4 regions of the Halalkalibacterium halodurans genome follow, and region 3 is predicted to be linked to each of the others. Evidence: riboswitches for the same ligand, from Rfam matches in the RefSeq annotation. Region 3 holds a riboswitch; each other region holds the start of a gene.
The links. Region 3 has a riboswitch for S-adenosylmethionine ahead of FED51_RS08805 (methionine biosynthesis PLP-dependent protein). Riboswitches for the same ligand answer to the same signal wherever they lie in the genome.
Positions count from the first base shown of each region.

Region 1: linked by a shared signal. The riboswitch ahead of FED51_RS04445 (ATP-grasp domain-containing protein) and the one ahead of FED51_RS08805 (methionine biosynthesis PLP-dependent protein) in region 3 are both predicted to bind S-adenosylmethionine.
Region 2: linked by a shared signal. The riboswitch ahead of FED51_RS17715 (methionine ABC transporter ATP-binding protein) and the one ahead of FED51_RS08805 (methionine biosynthesis PLP-dependent protein) in region 3 are both predicted to bind S-adenosylmethionine.
Region 4: linked by a shared signal. The riboswitch ahead of FED51_RS06920 (ISL3-like element IS651 family transposase) and the one ahead of FED51_RS08805 (methionine biosynthesis PLP-dependent protein) in region 3 are both predicted to bind S-adenosylmethionine.

Region 1 covers NZ_CP040441.1:918,718-926,562, reverse strand. Annotated here, with positions in the region: gene mreBH (rod-share determining protein MreBH) at 1-82, shown strand, start outside; gene FED51_RS04470 (glycoside hydrolase family 95 protein) at 234-2,621, opposite strand; partial or broken gene FED51_RS21530 (helix-turn-helix domain-containing protein) at 2,787-2,885, shown strand; gene FED51_RS04465 (LysR substrate-binding domain-containing protein) at 2,934-3,566, shown strand; gene FED51_RS04460 (hypothetical protein) at 3,654-3,854, opposite strand; gene FED51_RS04455 (GNAT family N-acetyltransferase) at 3,919-4,512, opposite strand; gene FED51_RS04450 (5-formyltetrahydrofolate cyclo-ligase) at 4,532-5,248, opposite strand; SAM riboswitch class I at 5,328-5,432, shown strand; gene FED51_RS04445 (ATP-grasp domain-containing protein) at 5,571-6,500, shown strand; gene argS (arginine--tRNA ligase) at 6,563-7,845, opposite strand, start outside.
Region 2 covers NZ_CP040441.1:3,615,185-3,623,029, reverse strand. Annotated here, with positions in the region: gene FED51_RS17730 (IS1182 family transposase) at 1-8, shown strand, start outside; gene FED51_RS17725 (YusG family protein) at 114-350, shown strand; gene FED51_RS17720 (MFS transporter) at 493-1,734, shown strand; SAM riboswitch class I at 1,846-1,958, shown strand; gene FED51_RS17715 (methionine ABC transporter ATP-binding protein) at 2,176-3,192, shown strand; gene FED51_RS17710 (methionine ABC transporter permease) at 3,242-3,841, shown strand; gene FED51_RS17705 (MetQ/NlpA family ABC transporter substrate-binding protein) at 3,857-4,714, shown strand; gene FED51_RS17700 (sensor histidine kinase) at 5,067-5,864, shown strand; gene FED51_RS17695 (hypothetical protein) at 5,895-7,169, shown strand; gene FED51_RS17690 (accessory gene regulator AgrB) at 7,180-7,770, shown strand; gene FED51_RS17685 (AgrD family cyclic lactone autoinducer peptide) at 7,754-7,845, shown strand, end outside.
Region 3 covers NZ_CP040441.1:1,773,785-1,781,629, reverse strand. Annotated here, with positions in the region: gene FED51_RS08815 (bifunctional homocysteine S-methyltransferase/methylenetetrahydrofolate reductase) at 1-685, opposite strand, end outside; gene metC (cystathionine beta-lyase) at 682-1,854, opposite strand; gene FED51_RS08805 (methionine biosynthesis PLP-dependent protein) at 1,851-2,987, opposite strand; SAM riboswitch class I at 3,160-3,269, opposite strand; gene FED51_RS21100 (hypothetical protein) at 3,379-3,540, opposite strand; gene prsW (glutamic-type intramembrane protease PrsW) at 3,601-4,248, opposite strand; gene FED51_RS08795 (asparaginase) at 4,469-5,437, shown strand; gene FED51_RS08790 (YpdA family putative bacillithiol disulfide reductase) at 5,464-6,432, opposite strand; gene FED51_RS08785 (Glu/Leu/Phe/Val family dehydrogenase) at 6,542-7,807, opposite strand.
Region 4 covers NZ_CP040441.1:1,430,741-1,438,585, forward strand. Annotated here, with positions in the region: gene hisS (histidine--tRNA ligase) at 1-864, shown strand, start outside; gene aspS (aspartate--tRNA ligase) at 861-2,648, shown strand; SAM riboswitch class I at 2,727-2,840, shown strand; gene FED51_RS06920 (ISL3-like element IS651 family transposase) at 3,026-4,243, shown strand; gene FED51_RS06925 (homoserine dehydrogenase) at 4,329-5,582, shown strand; gene FED51_RS06930 (hypothetical protein) at 5,524-5,823, opposite strand; RNA gene ssrS (6S RNA) at 5,982-6,170, shown strand; gene FED51_RS06940 (tRNA threonylcarbamoyladenosine dehydratase) at 6,395-7,156, shown strand; gene FED51_RS06945 (RsfA family transcriptional regulator) at 7,207-7,818, opposite strand.

The DNA.
Region 1 (7,845 bases), 860 kb from region 3:
ACCTAGTCCGCTAGAAGCTGTTGCGATTGGAACAGGGCGCTCGTTATCCATGATCGCAAAACTACAAAAAGTGACGGTGTAATGTACGAAACTCGAGGGGCTGCTCAAAAGCAGCCCTTTCATCCATTCATCGTTAAAATCCGTCCATGATTGAGCGCTTATTCTTTATTATTTTTTTAGCCTCCTTAAGTATACTCGTCTAAGCTTTCCACTTCTTGTTCATGATCCGTTCCCTAAAAATCGCCATCCGTTGTTCGGTTTAAGACGTACCGCTTCCCCTTCTCCACTTGGAAGCTCATTCGTCCAGAGTCCAAAACATCCCCTTCTACCTCTTCACCGCTCTCGGTTATTCGCATGTTTATTCGAGTAAGCACTTCACACGTTTGCGTTTTAGTTGAGACGATTTCCACCTTGACCAGTGCTCCATTCGTCCAAGCTAAATCAACTTCATATCCTCCTCTGCCTCGTAACCCTTTCACATACCCGTCTTTCCATGAATCAGGAAGCGCCGGGAGAAACTCGAGGTAGCCTTGATGCGATTGTAAAAGCATTTCGGCGATACCAGCTGTTGCCGAAAAGTTTCCATCGATCTGAAAAGGTGGATGGGCACCGAATAAATTAGCGTATACACCACCGCGATGTTGCATCGATTCATCCTCTTTAATAAGCTTTAACATGTTTGAGAGTAACCGCTCGCAGCGATTCCCATCTTTAAATCTAGCCCATAAGCTAATTTTCCAACCTAGACTCCAGCCTGTTCCTTCGTCACCTCTAATTTCAAGGGACGTTTTGGCTGCTTCAAAAAGATTTGGCGCTGATTGCTCTGTAATGAGCCGCCCTGGGTAAATCCCGACAAGGTGGGAGACGTGACGATGATGAACATCTTCGTCTTCGAAATCGTTCGACCATTCCTGTAATTGGCCGCGCTTACCGATTTGAAGCGGCAACAGCCGTTGCTTCGCATCAGATAAGACCTTTACAAAATCTTCATCGATTGAGAGGCGTTTTGCCGCCTGAATGCAATTGTCAAAGCATTCTGCGATCAATGACAGATCCATCGTCGTCGCAGAACTAACGGCATAGCCCTTTTCTCCAATCCGGAACCGTTGCTCGGGAGAGGTCGAAGGTGAAGTGACAAGATAACCTGCTTCATTCTCAATCAACCAATCCAAACAGAATAACGCCGCCTCCTTCATAATCGGATATGCCGTATCTCGCAAATATGCTTCATCTTCGCCAAAAGTGTAATGTTCCCATAAATGTTGGGTTAACCATACACCACCCATCGGCCAAAACGCCCAGACCGGATCTCCATGACCAAAATCGCCAACTGGTGCTGTTTGTCCCCACAAATCAGCATTGTGGTGCGCCACCCATCCTCTTGCGCCATAATTTATTTCAGCTGTTTTCTTTCCGTTCGCTGCCAACCTTTCGATAAAATGAATTAACGGTTTATGCAGTTCGGCTAGGTTGCAAGTCTCCGCCGGCCAGTAATTCATCTCCGCATTAATGTTTAACGTATAGTTGCTGCTCCATGGCGCCCGTGTTTCTTCATTCCAAATCCCTTGTAAATTGGCAGGTTGGGTTCCTGGACGAGAGCTGGCGATCATTAAATACCGACCATACTGGAATAAGAGCTCCACCAACCCAAGATCACGGCTACCATATTCCTTTATTCGTTGATCGGTTGACATGTCCGCTGGGGCTATGCTCTCTCCCAAATGCAGCGAAACCCTATTAAATAGCTTCGTGTAATCTTCAAGATGACGATTAACAATCTCTTTATATCCTCTCTTACAAATCGCCTTGATTGTTTCAATTGTGCGCAAGCTAGGATCTCGTTCTAAGCAGCTCGCCCCTGTACTTGGATCAAAGGAAGTCGACGCACTAAAATATAAAGTTGCACAAGTCGCCCCCATTACGTGCAATCCGTCGGCATCTACTTTCAACGACCCACCTTCGTTGACGGCAGCAAGTCTCCCGTGAAACTTCATCCCCTGCGACATATCTGGATGTCCGTAACGTACAGGATTCTCTTCATCATAGTAACTAGGTGACACGTGCTCTGGTGCTGTGCCGGATATCGTATAGTGTTCCGCACCAACGCTCGATACATGTCTCAGCAGACTATCCAGCTTGGCCCGGAAACTGAGGAACCCCTCCTTGCTTGCGGTTAAACGAACGACGATGGCTCGGTCAGGATACGTTACAAATAGTTCACGGGTATACTGTACGCCACCAATTGTGTAAGTAACGGTGACGATCCCTGTAGATAGATCTAGCTCTCGGTGATAATGAGGAGCCACAACTTGGCCATGATCCATGAAAATGTTCAAATCGCCAAAAGGTAAATAGGATTGCGTATAAGGACCCATCATGTCCCTTGAGAGCTGATCTGCTTCTTCATACTTTTCTTGTGCGATCAGCTCTCTCACTTTCGGCAGTACCTCCTTCACCCTTGGATTATTCCAATCCTTCGGGTAGCCTGACCATAACGTGTCTTCATTTAAAGCGATACGCTCCTTCTCGACCTTTCCGAATACCATCGCCCCGAGGTTACCGTTCCCTATAGGTAGCGCTTCCGTCCAAAAACTAGCTGGAGAATCGAATTGAATCTTCATAAAGTTTTCTTCCCTCCTACGATTGTTACATAACATTTTTTAACTTCATCTTCCCAGAATCGAACGTTTGTAACCATGTCAGAATTATAGATGAGAAACCGTTACATTGACACTGCACTTTTTTGCGTTTAGTATAATAAATTCACTTTTGGAGCAGCCAAACAGTTAAACTATGTCCAATCAAATGTAACTGCTCGATTACAAAAGCTAGAAAATGAACTAGGCGTTTTGTTATTTTATCGAAAACCAAAAGGAGTCCAATTGACAGAAAAGGGCGTCCTTTTTCAACAATATGCTGATTCTATTTTACGAATGGTCGAAGAATCAATCCGAGTATTACAAGATCACGAGCAGCCCAATGGCTCCCTTCGAATTGGTGTAGTTGAAACGGTGACATGTGGTCATTTCATCCCTCTGATTGCGTCTTACCAATCAACATACAATCAAGTCGAGCTTAGCATTAAAACAGGTCAAACTCCTCAATTATTGGAGAAGGTTAAAGAATATGATTTAGACGCTACATTGGTTACAGACATACCTAGCTTCCCTTGGATCGAGATAGACGAAAGTTGGACAGAAGAGCTTGTCGTCCTATCGCACGATGAGTTTAATTTTACAACACTGCTTGATCGGAAATGGGTCGTTTCTTCATCTGGGTGTCCATTTCGAAAAAGGTTGGAGGAATGGTTGCAAGATGAGGGAGGATCACTTGAGAACTATCTTGAGATTCACTCACTTGAAATATTATTAAGTAGTGTCAAATCTGGCTTAGCGGCTACCCTCCTCCCTCGGTCCGTATTAAAAGGCGCCTACGAAGATCTTTACGCTTTTCCAATCCCTGAAAAATATCGTTACATGACGACTGCGCTTTTACGAAGAAAGGAGAAACATACAAGCTATGCCTATCAAGCCTTTTGTGAAATGGTGAATAGAGACGGATTATGAAAGAAACAGTGTTGGCAAATCCTGCTGTCATCTATGAGTAAGGCTTTACAATAATCGATCCTATTTTTTGACCAGCAAAGCATGCCGTTAGAAAAAGAATCGATAACCGGCTAATAGTAGCAGCCCAGAAATCAAGGAGGTGATGATCTGTTTCATGCTTAATTGAACCGCAAACGACGCACCCATCTCCTTCTTAACAGCCGAAAGCGTGACCGCACACGAAGAAAGAGTTGAGGCTAAATAAACAAGGACAACCAGTTCACCAGTTGAGACCGTAGACAGTAACACCCCTTCTCCTTCATTATATTGAAAAAGCCCGCCAAATGGCGAGCTGCGATGAACAACTATAAAACTAGGATCTAGTACGAACCAATGGCTGATGTTTCTGCTCATAATCTTCACGTATGATCGCATAAACCTTGAAATCTCGATGCGCCCCTTTGACATAGATGGCGCGGCGATGGGTACCCTCATAGATCAACCCCGCCTTTTCCATCACTCTTGCGGACGAAATATTTTCGGCAAAGCATTTTGCTTGGATTCGTTCGAGCTCCATATTATTGAAGCCAAATTCGACTAAGGCGTTCACCGCTTCAGTCATAATTCCTTCACCCCAATATGGTTCCGATAAGACATAGCCTAGCTCTGCCGTTTTGTCTTTTGGCTTCCACCAAACAAAATCGACCGTTCCGATCATTCGCTCGTTTCTTTTCAGCTCAATGGCCCACGGAGAGACATCTCTTTCATCGTATTTGTTTAAGGCAAACGCTAAAAACGCTTCGCTATCTTTGATGCTTTGGTGCGTTTCCCAAAGGACGTATTTGGTCACCTGTTCATTGGACGCATAGTCGTAAATGGCCGCCGCATCATCTTTATGGAACTTCCGCAGTCGTAATCGTTCAGTTTCTATCGTTGGCAAGTCTCCATAGATGTCTTCAATTTCCATGTTAACCCTCCCTTTCTATTTATTGCTTCTTTGTCAGTTCGCGTATTTCGCGCAGCACTGGCATTGCTTCGAGTTCCTCCTCGGTAACCTCTGACCATACAATTCCGGTCGGCTTTTCAATCGCTCCTACTGACTGCATAAGTCCTTCCGTTGTGGCAATCCAGTCAACGGTTACATCGTAAGCATCCCGAGGTAATTCCACGTCCACAAGCTGTACCTGATGAACAGTGGTCACGACAGGGACCGGACGATTACCGAGCTCACGTATGATCGCATACTCCCGATCAGCATAGCCCTCCCCTTTGCCGATCCGTCTTCCCGAGCGATCGACCGCGACCGACCCCATTACGATCAGATCAATTTCTGGCATCTCTGTTAATGAAATCACTTTTCCATAGGAGAGAATGTTGCGAAGGCTCACCGCTTTACGCTCCTCTCCTTCTGGCACCCACTCTGGCTTTACGAGGATAAAACCATCTTTCAGTCTTGGCGTTGGGACGAGCAACGTTTTCCCGTCCATTAACACTTGCGCTCGTAACGGTAGCTGAGGTGAGTCAGGATTTACTTTAACGACTTTTGCTTGCTTATACGCCTCAAGCTGGATTAAATGGCGGGTAGCCTGCTCTGCCCCTTTGAAGTTCGGAATACGTCCTTTTAACGGAAACGGGAAACGGCCAACCTTTTTTTCGGTCATTTCCTGCCACATTTGTTCCCGTATCGCTTGTTTATCTGTCAATCTATTCCCCTCCATTTTTTTCGTTCATATGGATTGCTTTATTCCCATCATTCTGATATGATTACTTAAACTTCATATTTTCTTATCCAGAGTGGTGGAGGGACTGGCCCTATGAAGCCCGGCAACCTCTTTTTTTAAAGAAGGTGCCAATTCCAGCAGAACATGATGTTCTGAAAGATAAGAAGCGAACGGATCGCACGTCTTCTTATCGAAGAGGTGTTTTTTCTTGTTTTAACACCTTATCTGTCGGAAAGATTACTTGTTATTGTACCGAAAACAGCAAGACAAAAAAAGAACAACTTGGAATGAGGAGGCGTTGTACATGAAAAAAATTTACGTAATCCACGAAAACGATGAATGGACGGTTCACCTATTTAAACGACTTGAGGAGCTTGGACTTCCTTATGAGGATTGGCATCTTCGTTCAGGTTCAATCAAACTTCATGAAGCACCGCCAGAAGGTGTGTTCTATAATCGAATGAGCGCCTCCTCCCATACGCGCGGACACCGTTACGCTCCTGAGTTAGCCGGCGCTGTCCTCGCTTGGCTTGAGCGCCATGGGCGGACGGTCATTAACGGTTCTCGCGCTTTGCAGCTAGAAGTAAGTAAAGTGAATCAATATATGGCGCTAGAAACGTTCGGGATCACCACTCCGAAAACGATTGTAGCTGTAGGAAAGAAAGAGCTACTTGATGCGGCAGCCTCCTTTGAAGGACAAGCCTTTATTACGAAGCATAATCGTGCAGGCAAGGGGCTTGGCGTCCAACTATTCCAACACATTTCAGCTTTAAAAGAGTATGTAGAAAGTGATGAATTTGAAGAGCCGGTCGATGGCATCACCCTTCTTCAGCAATACATTCAAGCAGCTGAACCTTACATTACACGCTGTGAATTTGTCGGCGGCGCATTTCTATATGCTGTTCGTGTCGATACATCGGAAGGATTTGAGCTATGCCCAGCCGATACGTGCTCAATCGAAAGCAAATTTTGCCCAGTAGGGGAAGAACCCACGTCCAAATTTCAAATTTGCAAAGATTTCCATGACCCAGTCATTGAAAAATATGAACAAGTGCTGAAAGCGAACGACATTCAGGTTGCCGGCATTGAATGCATCCGCGATAAAGACGGAACACTTTACACGTATGACATTAACACGAACACAAATTACAATTCGGAGGCAGAGCAACGGGTAGGACAGTACGGCATGTTAGAGGTTGCAAAGTATTTAAAGAGCCTTTTGTCATTGGAGTGAGCTCGTCGCCTATGTAGACAAATACACGTTGAGGTGGCTCTACTTGTGCCACCTCGTTGTCATTATAATTCTTCCGGTGTTTTCACCCCCAGGACAGCCATAGCATCTGCGATGACTTCGCCAGTCCTTTCAGCTAGAATAAGCCTTGCCTGCCTCACCGTTTCATCATCTGCGAGAATGACGTATTTGTGGTAGAATTGATTGAATTTTTTACTGACGGTAAGGACATAACGGGCGAGCTGATGCGGCTCTCTTGCCTCGGTCGCCTTAATGAGCACATTCGGATAGTGAATAAGCACTTTTAACAAACTCCACCCTTCATCGTTCGTCACATGCTGCCAGTCCATGTGACGGCTATCATTTAGCTTATCCCCTCTCCGAAGAATGCTCTGGATTCTCGCGTACGTATACTGAACGTAAGGACCTGTCTCCCCTTCAAAGCTCAACGCGTCCTCTAAGCGAAAGTTCACATCTAGCCGGCGATCTTGCTTTAAATCGCCGAAAATGACAGCACCAACACCTACTGCTTCTGCCACCTCGTGTAAATGTGGATGGTTTGGGTGCTTTTCCTTTATTTTTGCCTTCGCATGGGCGACAACGTCATTCAGTACATCTTCTAGCATCACCACCCGACCTCTTCGCGTTGACATCTTCTTCCCATCCAACCTGAGTAATCCGAACGAAATGTGCTCACACTGATCCGCCCATTTATAGCCCATTTTCTTTAGCACGTGGAACACTTGCTTGAAGTGAAGCGTCTGTTCCCCTCCGACGACGTACAACAATTTTTCCCCTTTTTGCACGTGATGACGATAGATCGCCGTCGCTAAATCCCTTGTCGCATAAATGGAGGTTCCGTCCGATTTCACGATCAAACATGGAGGCAAGTCAGCATCCTCTAATGGCACGACAAGAGCACCTTCACTGCACGTGAGCAGTCCTTTTTCTTGTAGTTCCTTGACGACAGGTGCCATTTGATCATTGTAAAAGCTTTCCCCTAGGACATAGTCAAATTCAACCCCTAACCTGTTATACATTCTGTCAAATTCGTTCAGGCTTTCCTTGACAAAATAAGTCCAAAGACGGTCCGCTTCTTCATCACCTTCTTCCAGCTTTTTAAACCACTCCCTTCCCTCGTCTTCCAGCGATTCGTCCTTTTCCGCCTCTTCATGAAAACGAACGTAGAGTTCCAAAAAGGAGGCGATTGGGTTTTGCTTGAGAGCAACATCCCCACCCCAACGTTGATAGGCCGCAATTTGTTTCCCAAACTGTGTTCCCCAATCCCCAAGATGATTCACACGGATCGGATCATAGCCTGTTTTTTTCAGAAGATGGTACAACGCAT
Region 2 (7,845 bases), 1.8 Mb from region 3:
CTTTTTAAGGGCTTTTGAGACAGCCCCTTTTGGCCATTATTTGCATAGCATTGGCTTTCGGCCTTCTGTCTACACTATGAATACCTCTTAGACAAAAGGAGGAGAGGGCCCGGATGGATCAGATGAAAGTCGATGTGACAAGCAAGGTTCATGGGAAGTTGGAGAACGGTCATCTCAACCTATATATCGATCGTGCGAAAATTGGTCGTATTATTGAGACGAATGCTGGATTGCAATATGAAATGGCAGAAGGCTTTGATTTTCGCGATGATAAAGTGTTTCAATATGAAAACCCAGCACCAAATCAAGTGAAGTCTTATGTTGAGGGATGTGACCAGGGCTGGTGCTAAAAAGCTGTAACCCAAGCGAGAACAAGCTCGTTTGGGTTTCTTTAGTGGGGCAAAAAATTCATAGCCCTATTCGCTTCCTATTTCATGAAATTTCTACTAAACTATTTAGGGGTACGAAATTCTTTTGATGAGGAGAAGTGAGATGAGTCGTTTTATTCGTGAGTGGCACCAACAATGTAAAGGGTTTAATCGCAATGTACGCCACTTTTTTGTCTCCTCCCTTTTGTCTAACATCGGTTTAGGGATCTTCATGGTCATTTACAATTATTATATTCGGGAATTAGGATACGATGAACAAGTCAATGGACGCGTGATTGCAATGCAAGCAATGGCCACCGCGATTGCGCTACTACCTGCTGGTTTCATTAGCGATCAAAAAGGGCGAAAAAAGATGATCTTTATTGGTGCCTTGTTGACTGCGATTAGCTTACTGCTGCGTTCAATTTTTGCCGGTGAATCCCTCTTGCTGATGACCGCTTTTATGACAGGTTTTTTTCTCGCGTTTATTCAAGTGTCAGCCATTCCCCTTTTAGCGGAAAACTCATCGGAGAAAGAGCGAGTCCATTTGTTTAGCTTCAACTTTGCTTTAATTATGATCGCTAACGTCATTGGTAATTTACTAGGTGGGATACTGACAGATGCCTGGAATGTATTATGGGGAGTTTCGATGCTTAGTAGTGTTCGTCTGACATTGCTGATTGGTACCGCATGTTTTTTTGCCGCTTTATGGCCAGTGCTGCAAATAGAAGAGCGCTCTAAACAAGCAAATGCTCATCATGAGGACACTTCGCTTATTCAACAAATGAAACAACACCGCTCAAGCCTTAAACTGATCGGCTTATTTGCGATTGCCAATGTGTTAATTGGCTTTGGTTCAGGCCTCGTTATCCCCTATTTAAATTTATATTTTACCGATCGATTCGACATGAGCACGTCCCTAGTTGGCATTGTCCTCTCCATGGGTCAGGCGATGACTGCTATTGCTCTCATGGTCGGGCCGATGGTTGCCCATAAGTATGGCGAAGTACGAGCTGTTGTTTACTTGCAGCTCGCCTCTTTACCCTTTTTGCTCGTGGCCGCTTTTACGATGAACCCTTGGCTGGCCGTCCTAGCCTTTCTTTTCAGGCAAGCATTAATGAATGCTGGTAATCCGATTCAAATGGCGCTGATGATGAGAAGCGTGCATCCGGCGATGAAAGGATTGGCGAATTCAGTTGGACAAATGGTGTTCCAGCTCGGGTGGGCTGTCATGGGTCCTGTTTCTGCTGGAATCGTTGTCGTTTATGGGCCCTATACAGGGTATGCGATCGCCTTTTCAATGACGGCTATCTTATATTTGATCGGATCTGCCTACTTCTTTCTTGTGTTTCAAAGAGTGAATTAAACGAAAATTTAAACTATTTTACTATTGTTGACAAGGACTTTTTACCGTGATATTATTCTGACAATGAACATGCGAATAGTGTAAGAAAATCTCTTACGAATAGTAAGAAAACTCTTATCATGAGAGGTGGAGGGACTGGCCCGATGAAGCCCAGCAACCGCCAAGCAGCAAATCGCTTGGAAAAGGTGCTAATTCCTGCAAAGCGATGCTTTGAGAGATGAGAGAAGGGAAGACGTAAAACATTCCTTTCTGCTCATGGCGGAAAGGTTTTTTTGTTCTATTATGCAGTTTGATTCACGGAATTGTACTTTCTTACGATAATGATTTGCGTGCTCCTTGAGACGAAATTTGCGAGAGTGAGAGTTTTTGCTCTCGTACTGACTTTCGTTAAATTGGTAACGCGTAGACGAACTGATATATTTTTAGAAAAGAGGGCTTAACATGATATCGCTAGACGGCATAAGAAAAGTCTTTAAAGCGAAAACGGGATCGGTTACCGCTGTCGATGGCGTAAATTTAAAAATAAATGAAGGGGAAATCTTCGGTGTCATTGGCTATAGTGGTGCCGGTAAGAGTACCTTGATTCGAATGCTCAACATGTTAGAGCGTCCAACAGAAGGAAGCGTCATTGTGGCGGGGAAGGATCTTTCGAAGCTTTCCGATCGGGACCTTCGGATCGAACGGCAAAAAATCGGGATGATTTTTCAGCATTTTAACCTGCTATGGTCACGAACGGTCAGAAAAAACATTGCATTTCCACTTGAGATTGCAGGGGTTCCGAAAAAGGAGCGAGAAAAGCGAGTCGATGAGCTGATCAATCTTGTCGGTTTGGAAGGTCGAGAAGAGGCGTATCCGTCACAATTAAGTGGCGGACAAAAGCAACGTGTCGGAATTGCGCGAGCGCTTGCCAATAACCCGAAGGTGCTGTTGTGTGACGAAGCAACTTCTGCCCTTGATCCAAAAACGACGGATTCGATCCTCGATCTCCTGGTGGACATTAACGAAAAGCTCGGTCTTACGATTGTGTTAATTACACATGAAATGCATGTCATTCGAAAGATTTGCCATCGGGTCGCCGTCATGGAAGCGGGAAAAGTGGTTGAGGAAGGTCCAGTCCTCGATGTTTTCCGTAAACCGAAGGAGCATATAACAAAAGAGTTTGTAAAACAAGTAACAGAGCCGGAAGAGACGGTTCAGCATTTGCTCAATGAGGTGAAATCAGGACGCATCGTCCAACTAACCTTTGTCGGGGAGTCGGCTGAAAAGCCCCTCATTACAAATCTCATTCGCACCTTTGCAGTCGACGTCAACATTTTGCAAGGGAAAATTTCAAAAACACAAGAAGGTTCGTATGGAACGTTGTTTATCCACCTCGATGGACCGAAGGACGAAATTGAAAAGGCGATTACCTATATGCATGAGCAGCAACTAGAATTGGAGGTGATTGCCGGTGCTTGAGAATTTTAAGTGGGACGCTTTATGGGAAGCGACGAAGGAAACGATTTACATGACGTCCGTATCTGTTGTGGCGACCTTTGTCATCGGAATCATTCTCGGTTTAATTCTGTTTTTAACGAGCAAAGGAAACATGTGGCAAAATGTTGCCATTCATACGGTGTTCAGTGCGATAGTTAACATTTTTCGCTCCATCCCGTTCATTATTTTAATTGTTCTTTTAATTCCATTTACCCGAGCGCTGTTCGGTTCCATGTTAGGAGCCAATGCGGCGTTACCTGCGTTAATTATCGGTGCTGCTCCCTTTTACGCCCGGATGGTCGAAATTGCCTTGCGTGAGATCGATAAAGGGGTGATTGAAGCGGCACAGGCGATGGGGGCCGGCCATTTTCGAATTATTTGCCGTGTCCTTATTCCTGAATCATTCCCAGCGCTTATTTCAGGAATAACCGTAACGGCGATCGCTCTTGTGAGCTATACAGCGATGGCCGGTGTCATTGGTGCCGGTGGATTAGGACACTTTGCCTTTCTTGAAGGGTTTCAACGAAACAACCCTGAGATTACATTGGTGGCAACAATCACGATCCTTTTTCTCGTTTTTATCATCCAATGGATCGGCGATTTTTTCACAAATATAACAGACAAACGATAAGGGGGATTTTTTCAAATGAAAAAGTTTTTAAGCATTATTGGCGCGGCGACGCTTTCGTTATCACTTGTTGCTTGCGGTGGAACTAGTGAAGAGGACACGCAAGGGACTGAAGAAGCAGAAGGAGAAGCATCAGTGGATGAGCCTGTAACGATTAAAATCGGGGCTTCTGCTGTTCCGCATACTGAAGTGCTTGAATTTGCGGCACCTCTACTTGAAGAACGGGGGATTACGCTCGAAATTGAAACATTTACTGATTACATTTTACCTAATACAGCGTTAAGAGATGGAGATATTGATGTGAACTATTTCCAAACGCCAGGGTATTTGGCTCAGCAAATTGAAGAATATGACTATGATTTCGTAAGCCTAGGTGAAGTTCATGCCGAACCGATTGGAATTTATTCAAAAGAGTATAGCAGCCTTGAAGAGCTTCCAGAAGGAGCAGAGATTATTTTCAGTGACTCGATTAGCGACCATGGAAGAATCCTTCCGATCTTTGAACGAGCTGGACTGATTGAGCTTGACGTAGAAGAAGGGGAGCTTGCGACAATTGATGATATCTCTTCCAACCCGAAAAATCTCGTATTTGGCTCACAGCAAGTAGAGGCACGTTTCCTTGCGCCATCTTTTGAAAATGGTGAAGGAGATGCTGTGGCGATCAATACGAACTATGCATTAGAGGGTGGCGTCGACATCGAGCAATATGGAATTGCTTTTGAGTCAGAAGATGTCTTACAGCCAAACTTAATTGTTGTTCGTGCAGAGGATCAAGATCGCCCTGAGTTCCAAGTACTTGTTGAAGTTCTTCAATCTGAAGAAGTTCGTCAGTTTATCGAAGAGCAGTACAATGGCGCGGTCATTCCGATGGGGTAATCGATAAGGACCAGTGATGATAATCGCTGGTCTTTTCTTTGTAAATGAAGAAAGGGAGGCGTAGCTGTCTGGTGCATGGCCTCAAAAGCGAGGCAACTTTCCGAAAGGCAGTAATAAGTCATCACCTTTTTTTGTAGTACACCGTGATTTATTTATCTCTGTTACTTCTCAAGCAGGGGTTTTTCTTACGTTATGGGAGGCGCTCAGTTCGATTCAGGAATATTCGAAAACTGGGAAAAATTATGTCAGAAAAGAATGAAAATATTTGAAGGAACTTACAATAAAGCGTCGAAATTGTAACAATATCGAAAGGGCAGAATTTTTTCGTGCGATTAGTGGGAGTGTTATCATCATGAACCGTCCATTTTTTAAAAGCTGGCTGCAAAGAAAGACAAAGCCAAAAGAAAAAAAGAAATCATATCAAGAGCGTCTGAGTGAGATCGGAAATGATTATAAGGATGGAAATGAGAATTATCATGCAGCTATCGGAAAAATGGCGGCATTTTTTGCTCATGAAATAAGAAATCCTCTAACCTCGATTATCGGTTTTACTCAATACCTTGAGCAAAATGAAACGATTCGCTCTGATCCCACGATTGCCCAATATACGTCTATCATTAAAGATGAAGCTATTCGTATGGAGGCGCTCATTCAAGAGTTATTAACGTTCGCCAAAGCCCATCTTGACGAGGAAAACTTGTCATTGATTGATGTTAAGCGTAGCATTGAAAAGGTTATTCTCATTCAGAAAATGAAGCAAGACAAGAAAGAGATCCGGTTTCGCACAGATTTGGCAGAAGGCTTATATATTTCAGGTAATGTAACCCGCTTTGAGCAAGTACTTATTAATCTTATTAAAAACGCTGTTGAAGCAATAGAGGAAGAAGGAACCATTTCCATCAAGCTTTCCAATGATCAGGACGCAGTGATTCTTGTCATTCATGACGATGGACCAGGAATTGCTGAGGATCAATTAGAGAACATTTTTTATCCTTTTTTTACGACGAAGGATGAGGGAACAGGCTTAGGATTGCCCATATGCAAAACCATTATAGAAGCCATGGAGGGAACGCTTGAGATCAAGAACCATCCAAAAAGAGGTGTGGTTGTCACATTAACCATTCCAAAAGGGAAAAACATGATGATTTAAATCTTTCAGAATGATAGGGGAGAATCACGTATGTATCACATTTTAACCTTCCTAATATCCATTTTGGAATGGAGCGCCCTCTTATCGTTTCCCGTTCTATTATTTGGTTATACGTTCCGCCGCTATCGTTTATCAATTGTAGCGATTGGTACGTTATTAAGTCTTTTATCGATTTTTGTGTTACGAATGGTCCCCCATTTGCACTTGCCGATTGTGATTTTCATTCAAATGACCGTTTTGTATATCCTTGTCAGATGGTTATTTCGATTTAATTCATTAGAGTCGTTAGTCGTGACGAGCAGTGGATATGGGTTTTATATCTTTACCCAATTAATCATTGTCGAAGCGATTACCGCCATGTCCTCTTACAGTTATTGGGACGTCTTGCTGTCTTATACCGATGTAACGTTGCTGATTCAAAGCGGTACGTTCCTCCTTGTAACAACAGCCTCTTACGGCATTTACCGAGGGAGCTATCAGCTAAACGAATTTCGCGGACATATTGAAGGAGATTTGCTTTCGACGAAGGAAAAACGCGTTATATTTGTAAGTGCGTTTATGATGTTTCTGTTCATTTGCTTCGCATCTTATGTGATGACGACAAGTGCAGTGTTAAACAAACATTTATTTGTTCTCTTCATTATCGTATTGCTTTTCCTTGTATTATCTACGTACTACGTTCTTCACTCCACCTTTCAAGCAAAGCGGATGATGGAGGCAAAGAAATTTTATCTAGATCAAGAGCAGCAACTATCAAGTATTGTCGAAACGATTCAAAATGAATACAGCATCCATTCCAATGCGATTTTAAAGCTTTGTGAAAAAGAGTCGGCGCCACTAATTCGTGAGTATGTAGAAAAGAAAGTCGCGATAAAAAAACTACCTAGTTTTAGTGTGAAAGATGAGAGCTATCATTTGTTCAAATCTGAAGATGAAGTGATGTATGCCTTTCTCATCAATAAGAAAAAGCTATCACGGTTATTAGGTGTCGAGTTTAAAGTGTCAGCGACTCTTGAGCACGTTCGCCCAACGTCTTTGTGGCAAATTCGTTATTTAAGTCGGATATTGGACGAGGTGTTCGTTGCATTGTACCGAACAGGTATGTCCGAGTTGTTTGTTAGGCTGCAGATTAACATGACAGATAGTACGTTAGAGTATCGCATATCGAGCAACCTAGAGCTTTCAGAGCAAGATGTGACAACACTTAAGATTGTCGATGATCTTATGTACTTTCAGCAAAATAACGCGAAAGTTGATTCACAAATTCGCCCGCTAGAATGTAGCATCCGCTTTATAAGAAAATAGGGGGGGTTTGATGCTTGAACGTCTTGCTTTAACGTTGGCACATCAAGTGAAGGCATTGAATGTAGAAGAAACAGAATCGGTTGAAGTTCTAACGTTCGGATTCACGATCATTCTCCACTATCTCTTTACTTTATTGCTCGTCTTAGCGGTTGGCCTTCTCCACGGAGAGATTTGGCTGTTTCTCCAAATCGCACTGTCCTTCACGTTCATGAGGGTGTTGACGGGAGGTGCTCACCTTGATCATTCTATTGGCTGTACTTTGCTGTCCGTTCTGTTCATCACGGCAATTTCCTGGGTTCCGTTTGCAAATCATGCTTGGATTCTTTATGGAATTAGCGGGGGACTGTTGATTTGGAAATACGCTCCATACTATGAGGCTCATCAAGTAGTACATACAGAGCATTGGGAGCGGCAGAAGAAACGGATAGCTTACATCCTCATCGTTCTTTTTATCATTCTTGCAATGTTTATGTCGGCTCAAGGCCTCGTTCTCGGGGTTCTATTACAAGGGGTGCTCCTTACGCCTATTGGCCTAAAGGTCACGAGGCAGCTCAATCGGTTCATCTTGAAAGGAGGTGAAACGAATGAAGAGAACAGCTAAAGTCATTTCAAAAGCGACTCTTGGAATCTCAAAAGCGTTTGTCAATGCGTCTAGCCCGCTCATATATGCGCCAAA
Region 3 (7,845 bases):
TTGGATAAGCAGAATAGTAGGCTCTGTCCAAAAGTTGAACCGTTTCGAGGGAGCGAAGCATTTGGTAGGGTCCCATACGACAGTTAATGCCGACAAGATCTGCTCCGAGCCCTTCTAGCTCTGCAAACGCCTCTTCTAACAGTTTCCCCCCTTGAAGTACGCCAATTTCTGCGATCGATAAATGAGCGATGACGGGCAAATCCGTTAAAGAACGGGCAAGACTGACGGCCAATTTCGCTTCTTCTAGATCATAAAAGGTTTCCAATAAAAGACCGTCCACCCCTTCGCTTACGAGCGCCTTCATCTGCTCCAAAAACACGTCCTGGACTTCTTGGATTTCTACTTCTTCAAATTGAATGCTGCGAATGCCGCCGATGGTACCGAGGACAAACGTCTCTTGTTTTGCAGCCTTTCTCGCTAATCGAACGGCGGCGCGGTTGATTTCCAATACTTGGTCGTCAAGCTGATATTTTGCTAGTTTCATCCGATTTGCCGCATACGTGTTCGTCTGGATCACATCAGCTCCAGCTTCCACATACGCTACATGGGCTGCCACGATTTTCTCTGGATCGGTCACATTGAGCTCTTCAAAGCATCGGTCAATCCCTTGCTCGTAAAGAAGCGTTCCCATGGCGCCATCTCCGACTAATATGTTCGTTTTCAGCGCTTCGACCAAGTTCGTCATAGATGTTCCACCTTTCCTCGAACGTGAGCAAATGCCGCTTTAAAGTCAGCCATTAGTTCTTCCGGTTTTTCTAACCCGACTGAAAGTCTAAGCAATCCATCACGAATGCCTCTTGCCTCCCGCTCCTCTTTCGGCATCGCGGCATGGGACATTTTGGCGGGGTAAGACAAGATCGATTCTACCGCTCCTAAACTGACAGCAAAAACAGGGAGCTTTACATGTTCCACGAACCTTCGAACCGCCTCTTCATTTTCTAGCTCAAACGATAGCACAGCGCCAAACCCTTCCGCCTGCCTTTTTTGCAATTCGTGTCCTAGGTGATCTTTTAAACCAGGGTAGTAGACTCGCTTCACTTCCGGGACGCCTAGAAGCCATTCGGCGATCTGCTGAGCCCCTTTCTCTCCGTGCTCCATCCGCACATGAAGTGTTTTCAAACCTCGGAGAACGAGCCATACGTCTTGAACGCCTAAAATAGCGCCGAACGAGTTTTGTAAAAAGGCGAGCTTTTTTCCCAGTTCTTCATCCTTTGTCACCGCCAGCCCTGCGACAACATCACTGTGACCTCCAATAAATTTCGTCGCACTATGGAGGACGACATCGACTCCAAGTTCTAGCGGTCGCTGCAAAGCAGGTGTTAAAAAGGTGTTGTCAAGAAAGGTGAGACATTCGTGTTCTTTTGCCAGTGAAACGACCCCGTGAATGTCGGTAATGTTCAACGTCGGATTGGATGGCGTCTCCATATAAAGGACACGGGTATTTGGTCTGATGGCCGCCGCCACTTCCGCCAAGTTTGTCATATCAACAAATGTATGGTCAATTCCAAGCCGGGTTAAAACTTCCGTTACGAGGCGAAAGGTCCCACCGTACACATCTTTCGTTAAGACAACGTGATCGCCCTTTGATAGGAGCATAAACGCTGTGGAGATGGCAGCCATCCCAGAAGCAAACGCAAATCCATGATTGCCTCCCTCAAGCTCAGCAATCGCCGCTTCGAGAGCATCCCGTGTCGGATTACCCGAACGGCTATAGTCATACGTTCCAAACGTATCAAAGTCAAACTGATGAAACGTAGAAGCGTGTTGGATTGGTACGCTTACCGCACCAGTTGCCTGGTCAACCTTATGCTCATTATGAAGTAGTTTTGTTTGCAAGCTGTACTGTTCGCTCACTGTGCTTCACTTCCTTTCACCGCTGACTGCTCGATGACACGGTTGAACGCTTGATCGAGGTCGGCAATCAAATCACCCACATGTTCGATCCCAACTGAGAATCGCAACAAGCGATTACATACACCGTTAGCGATCCGCACATCCTCTGGAATATCGGCATGGGTTTGCGTCGCCGGATAGGTCATTAAGCTCTCGACTCCCCCTAGGCTCTCTGCAAATGAAATGAGCTTCAACGATTGTAAAAACGGGTTAACCCAGCTCTCCGATTGGATGCGGAAGGAAAGCATCCCACCCCGTCCAGGATAAAGAACATCCGTTACTCCTTCATGCTTTTCTAAGTAAGACGCTATAGCCCTCGCATTGTTTTGATGCTGCTCCATTCGTAGAGCAAGAGTTTTCATCCCACGAATGAGCAACCATGAATCAAAGGCTGAGAGCGTTCCGCCAATTCCGTTATGGTAATAGGCGATCTGCTCACATAGCTCTTGTCCTTTGGCAACAATCAATCCAGCGATGACATCATTGTGTCCGCCTAAGTATTTTGACGCACTATGGATGACGATATGGGCCCCTTCGTTTAATGGTTGTTGTAAAAGTGGCGTATAGAACGTATTATCGACGATCAGCAGCAACCCATGTTTATTAGCAAGGGCGGCAAGCTCACGAATATTTGCTTCTTGCATGAGTGGATTCGTAGGGGTTTCAATAAACAGCGCCTTCGTTTTTTCTGTTATTTGCTGTTCTAACGCTGCAAGATTTCGCGGATCAGCATAGGAGAAAGAAAGCCCCCACTTTTTCCAGCCACCTTCAAACAAGCGGTACGTCCCTCCATACAAATCTTGGGAAGCAATAATTTCATCCCCTGATTGAAAAAGAGAAAAAACCGTTTGGATAGCTGCCATACCGGAACTACAGGCAAACCCTTGATCTCCGTTTTCTAACGTAGCAATCGCCTTTTCAAGCACTTCTCTCGTGGGATTCCCTGTCCGTGCATAGTCATAGCCAGTGGATTCGCCAATTCCGGAGTGACGATAGGCGGTCGAAAAGTAAACAGGCGTGTTGATCGCACCTGTTCGATCATCCATTCGATTTCCGATTTGTACTAAAGCTGTTTCTAATTCTTTACGATTCATGGTTGCTCCTCCTATCCATCTATTGGAAAAATCAGCTCGTCGCCAAGTTGCGAAAGCCTTCATTTTCCTTAAACTATCTGAAAAGTTCGATCTTTTCTGATTGTGTAAAAAAACACCTACCTTCTCGTCATGTAAGATTAAGAAGAAGTAGGTGTTGGATCTCACTCGCTTCCTCTTATCTCTCAAGCAAATAATGCTTGCAGGAATTAGCACCTGACCACAGGATCGTGGCTGGTTGCTGAGGTTTCTTCGGGCCGTTCCCTCCACCTCTCTGGATAAGAATACGAGACACTATTTTGTTTTCAAGACCTTTTTATAAAAATTACAACAATTCTAGCGAAAATGCAACAACATTCTTTCAATTCGTTTATTTTTTCACGGTGCGAATGGATTATTCTGGGGCACCATCAATATAAAGGTGATCTTCGTTGCCACAAATGCATTGTTTAAACCCCGTTTCATACTCTCCTTTTTCGTTTCGGTGGCCACGAAGAATGTAGCGTTCACCGCATTCAGGGCAGCGAATGACGACACGGTACCGTTCCTTTGCCATGCTCTCTACACCTCCATTCATTTTCTTCAAAGGTAGACGTATCTACTTCTCTACCTTTCATTAGCGGTCCAGTTGATTAGCCAGTTTTACTTTTTGTATCGCTACCCACCATAATACCAACATAAAGGGCACCATGACAAAAAGAAAATGCTTGCTCCACAATAACAAAATTGCATCATACAAGCTGTGCAGCAAAACCGGGAGAAAGAGCGAGAGAAAGAGCCATTTCTTTCGATGCTTTTCTTCCATTTTTGCTCGTCCTAAATAGTATCCCATAATCACGCCATAAATTGCGTGGCTTGACACTGGAAGTAACGCCCGACCGATCGCGGTTTCCACACCGTTAGCAATTAAGTATAATCCATTCTCCATAGAGGCAAATCCTAACGAAAGGGAAACACCAAATATAATCCCATCGTACCGACGGTTAAATTCCACATGTTTGTAGGCGAAAAAATAAAGCATAAACCATTTGAAAAATTCCTCGAAAAATCCATAAAGAATAAAGGCTTTTAACAAAGGATTCGCAAAGAAACCTTCCGCAAGAAACGCATGTTGGAGCACCATGACTGGAAACATCAGGAGCGCGCCAATTAAAAAGGTTCGCACGACAAAGCCCAAGGTTTGCGAGCCGTATTCATTTTTCAAATAAAAAAAGCATAGAAGCGCCATGGCTGGAGCAATGGCGGCTGTCAATAAACTGAACACAATGTCTCAACCTCTCCGTCCAAACTCACTACCCCCATTGTAAACGTTTTGTAAGGTTCACGAAATGGATTTGCAATAAGAAAGAGACTTTTTTACAGTTGAACAGCTATGTTATGATGATGCTTGTGAACAACTTGGAGTGAAGGGGTACACTTTGTCAGATTCACTTGTCTGGTTTTCACTCAAACAGTATAACCATTCGCCAAAAGGAGAACGAGCCATGAAAAAAGTTTTAGTTATACACACAGGTGGAACGATTGCGATGCATGAAGATGAAAAAGGGGGCGTACAGCCTAAAGAGACAAATCCCCTGTTTGCCACCGTCGAATCGTTAACATCGATTGCCTCGATCGAAGTCGATGATTTTCTCAATATTCCTTCCCCCCATATGACACCTGAGCTCATGTTTCAGTTGGCTGAGCGACTAAAGAGCCGAGTAGGTAATGAATCGTTTGATGGGGTCGTGATTACACATGGGACGGATACGTTAGAAGAAACAGCCTACCTTCTAGATTTGTTACTCGATTGGGAAGTCCCTGTCGTTGTCACAGGGGCGATGCGTTCCAGTAATGAGCTCGGAGCGGACGGACCACACAATTTTATTTCTGCTGTCAAAACGGCTGCTACAGATGAAGCAAAAGGAAAAGGAGTTCTCGTCGTATTTAACGACGAAATTCATACAGCAAAAAACGTCACGAAAACTCATACGAGTAACGTCGCCACGTTCCAAAGTCCACAGTATGGGCCGATTGGGATTGTCACGAAACGAGGCGTTACCTTCCACCACGCCCCTTCATACAAAGAGAGCTATACGGTCTCAAGCATCAATCATCGAGTTGTGCTATTAAAGGCCTACGCAGGCATGGATGGGTCCGTTGTTGATGCGATTGCCGACACGGGAATTGACGGCCTAGTCATTGAGGCTTTCGGACAAGGAAACTTACCACCAGCGGTCGTCCCAAGCATCAAACGTCTTCATCAAGCCAACATTCCAGTGGTACTCGTGTCAAGAAGCGTTAGTGGCATCGTTCAGGAAACGTACGCTTACGAGGGAGGCGGGCGTCACCTAAAAGATTTAGGGGTTATTTTTACGAACGGTTTAAATGGTCAAAAAGCACGATTAAAGCTACTCGTCGCCCTTGAATTGACGACCGATCATAAGAGATTACAAGAAATCTTTTTCAAATAAAAGAGCTAGGCACCATGCCCAGCTCTTTACTCCACTCGTTCCCGAATCAGTTTTGCGAACATTTCTCCGTGAAATCTGCCATTTTCAATAAATATCTCGTTAGCGTTATTTCCTGCAGCTATAACACCTGCGATAAAAATCCCTTCCACGTTAGTTTCCATCGTTTCTGGGTCGTGAATGGGACGACCTGTATCGTGATCGATAGCAACACCCATCGTTTTCAGAAAGTCGTGGTCTGGATGGTAGCCGATCATGGCAAACACGAAATCGGCTCTTGCCGCTTTCCTCTCACCATGGGTCTCATACTCCACTTCCGAAGCTGTGATTCGTTTCACTTGTGCACGAAACACCATCTTTACTTTGTCGTGGTTTACAAGAGAAACAAATTCCGGTAAAATCCATGGCTTGACACTATCTGAGTACGTGTCTCCACGATATAGGACCGTTACTCTTGCTCCTGCCTTCTCCAATTCAAGGGCTGCGTCGACCGCGGAGTTTTTCCCGCCGATCACGACAACGTCCTGGTCAAAGTACGGGTGCGCCTCTTTAAAATAGTGAAAAACATGGGGAAGATCTTCCCCTGGGACACCTAGTGAATTGGGATGATCATAATAACCTGTGGCAATGACCACTTGCTTGCAGTGATATGTTCGCTTTGATGTTACTACATAGAATGTCCCGTCCTCTTGCTTCGTCACCTTTGTGACTCGCTCAAATGGATTGACACGAATCTGCTTTCGTTTGACCACTTCTCGATAATAGACGAGAGCTTGGCTTCGCTTTGGCTTTCGCTCTTCTGTTAAAAACGGTACTTGCCCAATTTCGAGCTTTTCACTCGTACTAAAAAACGTTTGATGGGTCGGATAACGATGGATTGCGCTCACAATGTTGTCCTTTTCAATAACAAGAGGCTTGAGACCTTCATTTTGTAACGCAATCGCTGCTGCCAACCCGCACGGACCACCACCGACAATAATCACCTGTTCTTGTTCCATACGTTGATTCACCACACTCTTATTCTTTAACTCGACCTTCGTTCAAAAATGAAACAACCCCCTATAAAGTGAAAGCTTTATAAGGGGACACCATCTTTATTATACCTCGTTATACCCAGCCACGGAAGCGAGATGCTTCGGCCATTTTCCTTACGCCGACCATATACGCTGCTAGACGCATATCCACCTTCCGTCCTTTCGCCAGCTTATAAATGTTATCAAAAGCGTGAACCATAACAGCTTCTAACTTTCCTTCCACCTCTTCTTCCGTCCAATAATACCCTTGGTTGTTTTGCACCCATTCAAAGTAGGAGACGGTAACGCCACCTGCGCTTGCGAGTACGTCTGGTACGAGAAGAATATCGCGCTTTGTTAAAATTTCCGTCGCTTCAATCGTCGTCGGACCATTCGCAGCTTCGACCACGATTTGTGCCTTAATGTTATGCGCATTTTTTTCCGTAATTTGATTTTCTATCGCAGCCGGTACAAGAATATCGCAATCTAACTCTAATAGCTCTTCATTTGAGATCGTATTTTTAAAGAGCTTTGTAACTGTACCAAAGCTGTCCCTGCGATCGAGCAAATAGTCAATGTCAAGGCCGTCTGGATCGTGAAGAGCTCCATAAGCATCCGAAATTCCAATCACCTTTGCTCCTGCATCGTGCATGAATTTTGCTAAGAAGCTCCCTGCGTTTCCGAAGCCTTGGATCACCACCCTTGCATCTTGAAGATCGATACCTTTTTTCTTCGCTGCCTCACGAATGCAAATGGTAACCCCTTTAGCCGTAGCAGACTCCCGTCCGTGTGAGCCTCCAAGGACAATTGGTTTCCCTGTAATAAAGCCCGGTGAATCAAATTCACGTATTCGGCTATATTCATCAAGCATCCATGCCATGATCTGTGAGTTTGTAAAAACATCTGGTGCCGGAATGTCCTTCGTCGGACCGACAATTTGACTAATCGCCCGCACATAGCCGCGACTGAGTCTTTCTAGTTCACGGAACGACATGTCCCGCGGGTCGCAGACAATTCCGCCTTTTCCTCCTCCGTACGGAAGGTCGACAATTCCTGCTTTTAAGCTCATCCAGATAGAAAGCGCTTTCACTTCTTTTTCCGTCACATTTGGATGGAAGCGAACACCGCCTTTTGTTGGGCCTACCGCATCGTTATGCTGGGCCCGATAGCCAGTAAATATCTTTGTTGAACCGTCATCCATTCGCACAGGAATTCTAACCGTTAACATGCGAATCGGTTCTTTCATCAACTCATACATTTCATCTGGATAACCTAATTTATCAAGCGCCTTTTTAATCACTGTTTGCGTAGAAGCAAGCACGTCTGTTGTTTTCCCCGACCGCTTGTCTTTATCTTCCATTCGTTTTCACCTCTGGCCACCCTTACACTCTTTAGTTA
Region 4 (7,845 bases), 340 kb from region 3:
GCAGAAGTGTTGGCCCTTGTGATGAGATTTTACGAAGAGCTTGGACTAAAAAATCTAAAGCTCGTGATCAATAGCCTAGGAGATACGGATAGCCGACTTGCCCACAGAGAAGCACTCGTCAACCACTTTAAGCCAAGAATTCATGAATTTTGCAACGATTGTCAGGATCGCCTAGAAAAAAATCCACTTCGCATCTTAGACTGTAAAAAGGATCGGGATCATGAGCTGATGGGAACGGCCCCGTCGATTCATGACTATCTATCCACAGAATCAAAGGCCTATTTCGAAAAGGTGCAATCGTATTTAACCGCATTAAATATTCCGTTTGTCGTTGATGCGACCCTTGTTCGTGGCCTTGATTATTACAATCATACAGCCTTTGAAGTGATGGTGGATGGGGAAGCCTTTGGTGCGATTACGACCCTTTGTGGTGGTGGTCGTTACAACGGATTAGTCGAGGAGATCGGTGGACCGGAAACACCAGGAATTGGGTTCGCCCTTTCGATCGAACGGGCGATTATGGCGTTGGAGGCTCAACAGGCTAAACCTGCCCACAACCAAGCGATTGATTGCTATGTTGTCACGCTAGGGGAAGCGGCCAAAGATAAAGGGGTCGAACTCGTCTATCAACTAAGAAATGCTGGCATTTCCGCAGAGAAAGATTATTTAGACCGGAAAATGAAAGGGCAACTAAAGGCGGCAGATCGCCTTCACGCGAAATGGACCGTTATTTTAGGCGAGGATGAGCTGGCGGTAGGTAAAGTCAATGTGAAAAATATGGAAACAGGAGAGCAGACAGATGTCGCGCTAACTGATTTAGTCTCACATATGAAACAACAAGTCGAAGGAGGAAACGAATCATGATCGGACGTACGCATCATTGCGGACAACTATCAGAGGAGCAAGTGAACGAGCGAGTTCAATTAAAAGGATGGGTGCAACGAAGAAGAGATTTAGGGCAGGTCATTTTTGTTGATTTACGGGACCGCTCGGGTGTCGTTCAGCTCGTGTTCAACAGCGATATTTCACAGGAGGCACTTGAGACAGCAGAGAAGGTGCGCAATGAGTACGTCCTTGATGTGGAAGGAGTTGTCTTAAAAAGGGACCCAAGTACAGTCAATGACAAAATTGCGACAGGAACCATCGAGGTTCATGTAGAGCGCCTGACAATTTTAAATAAAGCGAAATCACTCCCGTTTCAAATTGAAGCGAACACGGACGCGTCAGAAGACATTCGCTTAAAGTATCGTTACTTGGATCTTCGTCGTCCAGACATGCAGGAGACGATGAAGCTCCGTCATCAAACAACAAAGCTTATTCGCGATTTTCTTGATGGACAGGAGTTTTTTGAAATTGAAACACCCATGTTGACGAAAAGTACACCGGAAGGCGCTCGCGACTATTTAGTGCCGAGTCGGGTCCATCACGGGGAATTTTACGCATTGCCCCAATCACCGCAAATTTTTAAGCAACTTCTTATGGTTTCAGGGTTTGAGCGTTATTATCAAATTGTTCGCTGCTTCCGTGATGAGGATTTACGGGCTGATCGCCAGCCAGAGTTTACTCAAATCGATATTGAGACGTCCTTTATGGATAAAGAAGATTTGCTTACGATGACGGAAAACATGATGGCAAAAATCATGAAAGAAGTAAAAGGGCTCGACGTCGCTTTGCCGTTCCCACGAATGACGTATGACGATGCGATGAACCGATATGGCTCAGATAAGCCAGACACTCGTTTTGAAATGGAACTCATTGAACTGTCTGACATTGTGAAAGATAGTGACTTTAAAGTATTCTCAAGTGCTATCAAGAGTGGCGGAATTGTTAAAGGCCTAAACTTGAAAGGCGGAGCAGGAAGCCTGTCCCGTAAAGAGATCGACGGGCTTGCCGAGTTTGTCAAACCATACGGCGCGAAAGGGTTAGCTTGGTTGAAGGTAGAAGAAGATGAGCTGAAAGGCCCGATTGCGAAGTTCTTTGCAGGAGAGACTGGTGCTGAGTTACAGCAAGCGATGGGGGCAGAGGATGGAGACTTGCTGTTCTTTGCTGCTGACAAAAAGGAAGTCGTCTTCGATAGCCTTGGTGCTCTTCGCTTAAAGCTAGGTAAAGATTTCAACTTGATCGACGAGTCGAAATTTAACTTCCTATGGGTTGTGGACTTTCCACTTGTTGAATACGATGAAGAGGCGAAGCGATTCGTCGCCCTCCACCATCCGTTTACAAGTCCGAAGCAAGAAGATTTAACGAAGCTTGAAACAGATCCAGCGAGCGTTCGCGCCGATGCCTATGACCTTGTGTTAAACGGTTATGAGCTTGGAGGTGGAAGCCAAAGGATTTATCAGCGCCCGGTTCAGGAGAAAATGTTTGCGGCTCTAGGCTTCACAGAAGAGGGTGCCCAAAAAGAATTTGGCTTTTTGCTTGAAGCGTTTGAATATGGGACCCCGCCACATGGAGGAATTGCTCTTGGGCTTGACCGACTCGTCATGCTTTTAGCTGGTCGCTCGAACCTTCGTGATACTATTGCGTTTCCGAAAACAGCAAGCGCAAGTTGTTTGTTAACAGAAGCGCCAGGAGAAGTTAGTCTAGAACAACTGCTCGATTTAAATTTATCAATTATTGGTCATAAGCCAGATAAAGTAAACGTGTGATCAAAATCTTTTCATTGACAGGCGGATATTTCCTGCTTATAATGGCAATCAAGATCAAGTGAAAAGTGATAATAAAAAGACTTATCGAGAGAGGCAGAGGGACTGACCCGATGATGCCCGGCAACCCGTTTGTTAGCCAAGCAAACGAAGGTGCTAATTTCAGCAGAATGATTTCATTCTGGAAGATAAGCGAAGGCGAAAACCTTTCCTTATCGGAAAGGTTTTTTTGTTAGAGAGCCAAGTTTTTATAAAAATGGGCTCTACAATAAATGTTGGGGTTTTTGCACAAAAGAGGGCAAAAAAAATGCACGCAGGCTCCTTTATCCATTATCCTTGAATTGCCGAGAAACAAAGAAAGGATAGGAGCTGCGTGTACGATGAATTTTACCATGGATTTGCCCGGATTAAAAGGTGTGAAGGTCACAAAGATGGAGGAACGAGAGGACTTTATCGCGCTCCATGTAGAAATGCCGCGAACGCCTCATCGTTGCCCATCCTGCGGGGAGAGAACCGAGAGAATCCATGATTACCGCATCCAAAAAGTTCAACATCTCAAGCTCTTTGAACGGTGGGTGTATCTATTCTATCGAAAGCGCCGGTACGCGTGCAGATGCGGGAAGCGGTTTGCGGAGAAAGCCTGTTTTGTAGAGCGATATCAGCGTCAGACAGTAGAATGGAATCAAGCGTTTCGCTTACGGCTCATTCAAGGGAAGAACTTTACGGACACAGCGAATCAATTCCAAACGTCCGTGACAACTGCCATGCGCCGGTTTGATCAATTGGCGGCCCCCCTCGTGAAGAAGGTGGATCACCTTCCTCCTCGGATTGCGATTGATGATTACAAAGGGGATACGAATGCGGGGAAATATCAAGTGATCATTGCGGATGCAGATACACGGAAGCCACTGGATATCTTACCGGATCGTAAAGCCGATACGCTTAAACGATATCTTCAAGAGAAGGGTCATCATGTGAAAACAGTCGTGATGGATCTCAGTTATACCTTCAAGTCGGCTGTTCAAAAGGCCTTAGGCCACCCGCTCATCATTGGGGATCCGTTCCATTTCTGTCGTTACATCTACTGGGCTCTGGAAGGGGTTCGCCGCCGAGTGCAAAAAGCGTTCCATCCGTATCATCGAAAACGATGTAAACGGATCAAACATCTGTTTCAGAAAGAGAGAGAAGGACTGGATGATAAGCAAAAGAAGAAGGTGGAGCGGTACTTAGAGCTATCCCCTGATTTAAGGGAAGCGTATGAGCTAAAAGAACATTTTCGTCAGTGGTATCAAGAAGCGAAGATGCAAGGAAGGGAAGGACGAATGAGCGAGGTGAAACAAGGTCTCTACGCCTTTTACCGAAGAGTGGAGGCGAGCCCGTTAAAGGAGTTCCACCGAGCCATTCAGACGCTGAAGAACTGGCAGACCGAGATCTTGAATAGCCTCGCGTTTGGCTTAAACAATGGTTTTATTGAAGGACTGAATAATCAAACGAAGGTGATTAAGAGAAATGCCTTTGGTTTTCGGCGTTATGATCGCTTGCGAAACCGTATTCTCTTGCATCATCAATTCAAACATCAGACATTCGGGGTAGGATAAGAGGGGCTCGCCCTCCTATGCCACCCCAACATTTGACTAAGAACCTAAAAATGAGGAGAGGGCATACGAAAGGGGAAATAATCAGATGATTAAAGTTGGTGTGATCGGATTTGGCACCGTTGGGCAAGGTGTTGTCGAGAGTCTAGTTCAATTGGAGCGAGGATTAAGGAAAGAAGTTACTCTCGAAATGTTGCTTGTGACCAATCGGAGAAAGCATGAACATAGTGAACAGTACGCCCTTGTAACAGACGATTGGAAGACATTTGCTGCTCGTCATTATGATGTGGTATTTGAGGCGGCTGGTGGAATTGAGCCAGTGTATGATTATGTCCGCTTCTTTTTGAAAAAAGGCGTACCCGTCGTGACCGCAAACAAAAAACTCGTTGCTGAAAGAGGAGAGGAACTGGAACGGCTAGCTGCCGAAAACGACACGTACCTTTGTTACGAGGCAGCGGTAGCCGGAGGAATCCCGATTTTAAATGCCATTAAAGGTACGCTAGCGACGACTTCCTTTACATCAGTAGCGGGGATTTTAAATGGAACGACAAACTATATTTTAACAGGGATGATTGAGCAAAACCGACCGTTTCAAGACATGCTGGAGGAAGCCCAGGCCAAAGGGTATGCAGAGGCTGATCCAACGGACGACATTGAAGGATATGATGCATGGTATAAAATCCGAATATTAGCACGACTTTGTTTTGGGATTTGGTCAAACCGTGACGACATTTCGCGAAGCGGACTACATGACGTGCTCGACTGGCACGTCGAATTAGGTCAATCACTAGGGCTCACGTTAAAGCTTGACGGTAGAGCCTCTGTAAAAAATAACACCATTATTGGGTCTGTTGCACCTGCCTTTTTTACAAACGATCATCCATTTAGTACAGTCTATGGCGTTACGAACGCTGTTGTCTTGGAAGGGAAAGCGATCGAGCGACTGCTGTTCACTGGACCTGGTGCAGGGAAGGAGGCGACGGCCAACAGCATGGTCGAAGATTACTTGTTCCATGAACGATACAAAGGAGAACGTCAACCGATGCTCATAAAAGAAAAAGAGCAAAACAGGATCGCGAACGTCCTTGTCATGGTTGCTGCTCATGAAAAAAAGGAAGCAGAAAAGGTGGTAGAGCACTTACCGTGTCAACGGATCAATACATTTGCGGCGGACGAAGGCGAAGCGTGGTGGCTGAAGGTATATGAGGATGTTATCCCATTCATTTCGAAGCAGCTAGGATTAAGTCTCTATCGTGTTTATGGGGCGTTTGAAAAACAGCTAGCTACGACAAATATGCATCACCCTTCGTCAATCGGTGAAACGCTTGAACAAAAGGCTTAGGGTCATCTTTAATAATAAACGTGCGTACACCGCTGGTCGTATGAAGATAAAGATAGCCCATATCCTCTTCAGACTTACGGTAAGAAATATCTAAAATCTGCTTGAGCGGAAAGGTTTCTGATGATGTTACTAATTGATCAGGAAACAGGTGCATTTCAAACGTTTCCTCGATCGTTCGTTTTTCGATCCATCCTATTTCTTGCCTGATGAGAACATAGCGTTGACTTGCAAGACAGTCCATGTAAACCCTCCATAATCAGTAATGGATTTGCTATTTATCGTATCACAGTTACAAGGTGAGCGACAAAAGAAAACAATGACTGAAAATTGCGAAAAAAGATGGTGCACTCTTGCATAAGATGAGGTCTTTATGCTAGAATAAGGTCAGAAATTGAACAAAGAGTCCTGAGGTGTACGTGCATAACTGTACGTTTTGAGCCAACACTTTTGAATAAGGGAGCTTGTTGTCTCCTCATGGATTACATGCCCTTTCTCATAGATGAGGGACGTAAGAAGTGATGAGCAGAGCACCCACCTGCCGAGGGCAGGTTCAAAACCAAAGTTTTCGACGGCACATTTGGGACTCTTTCACACACTGTATTTTGAGCCTAAGGGGGACACACCCTTAGGTTTTTTTACGCTTAAGAGAGTAAAGCGATCGCTTCCGCCATAAGTAAGACCAACCTCAATGAACCCCTTTTTAACTCATATTCGTTTCCCCAGAATCCAGCGTTGAGGTCTTTGTTTTTTCGATCTGTTATGATATAGTCATTTCCGTAAAAGGATTGACGCATGTGGAAGGAGAAGAAGGAATGTTGCACCAATTTTCAAGAAATGAACTTGCCATCGGACACGATGGATTAGAGCGCTTAAAGCAATCGACGGTTGCGGTTTTAGGAGTTGGCGGAGTGGGCTCGTTTTCCGTAGAGGCATTAGCCCGTTCCGGTGTCGGCCGCATCGTCATCGTTGATAAAGATGATGTGGATATTACAAATGTGAATCGTCAAATTCACGCATTGCTATCGACGGTCGGAAGGCCAAAAGTAGACTTGATGAAAGAACGAATTTCCGACATAAATCCAGAGTGTGAAGTCATTGCCTTAAAAATGTTTTACACAGAAGAGACATATGAGCAGTTTTTCAGCTACGAGCCAGACTACGTCATTGACGCCAGTGACACGATTACGTACAAGATTCATCTTATGAAAGAATGTCTCAAGCGGAACATTCCGATCATCTCGAGTATGGGTGTTGCTAATAAGATGGATCCGACTCGTCTGCGAATTGCGGATATCTCGAAAACGAGCTATGATCCGATTGCAAAGGTGATTCGCACCCGCTTACGCAAAGAGGGGATTCATAAAGGGATCGAAGTCGTTTATTCCGATGAGCAGCCAATTCGAATCAGAGAAGACATTCGCAAAGAAATTGTCCCAGAGGCTGCCGAAAGTGGAAAGATACGAAAGGCGAAAATGCCACCATCCTCTAATGCGTTCGTTCCGTCGGTTTCTGGATTATTCATGGCCGGTCACGTCATCAGCAAACTTCTCGATGGCATTGAAATCCAGCGTTAATACAACACAAAGCCCACTCAGTCACTCATGACCGAATGGGTTTTGTTTCGTTATTTTGCGATTTTTTCTAAATTACCGTTTTTATCCATCTTAAATGCTTGCGTCGAGGCTGGTTCGTCGTCTTGTAAAATCGCCATCCGCCGCGCACGATTCATAATTTGGATCATTGATTGATAATCTTCTTCGATGATACTATGCTCTTGTTTGATTTTTTGTAGTTCTTTTTCAAGCTCTTTGTTTCGTTCTTGAAGCTGTTCATTTTGTTTCATCAGCTCTTCTTGCTCTTTACGCGTTTGTCCGTCTGCTACTTGATGGGTTGCTAACTGCTGTAAAAATTCAATTACCATCGGTAGTGTAAGAGATGTAGCCTCACCAGTTAACACAACTGGTTGTTGGCTCGCTGTAGGATATAGCTGATAGGCATAAGATGCTGCACGTTTTCGGCGCTTTCGTTCCTTTTTCGCTTCCGCAATTTGTTTTACATAACGCTGACGGACAACAGCATTCCAGCGGAATCCGCAGGCTGCAGATGTCCGGTTTAATACGTCACCTACTTCATCAAAGGCACGTAATTGGGTGCTTCCTTCTTCAATATGTTTTAGTACGGTTTCCGCTAAGAAAACATCATCTTCATGAGACCATGCATCTTGTCTTACTTTCATTCTGGATCATCTCCTCATTAAATCATT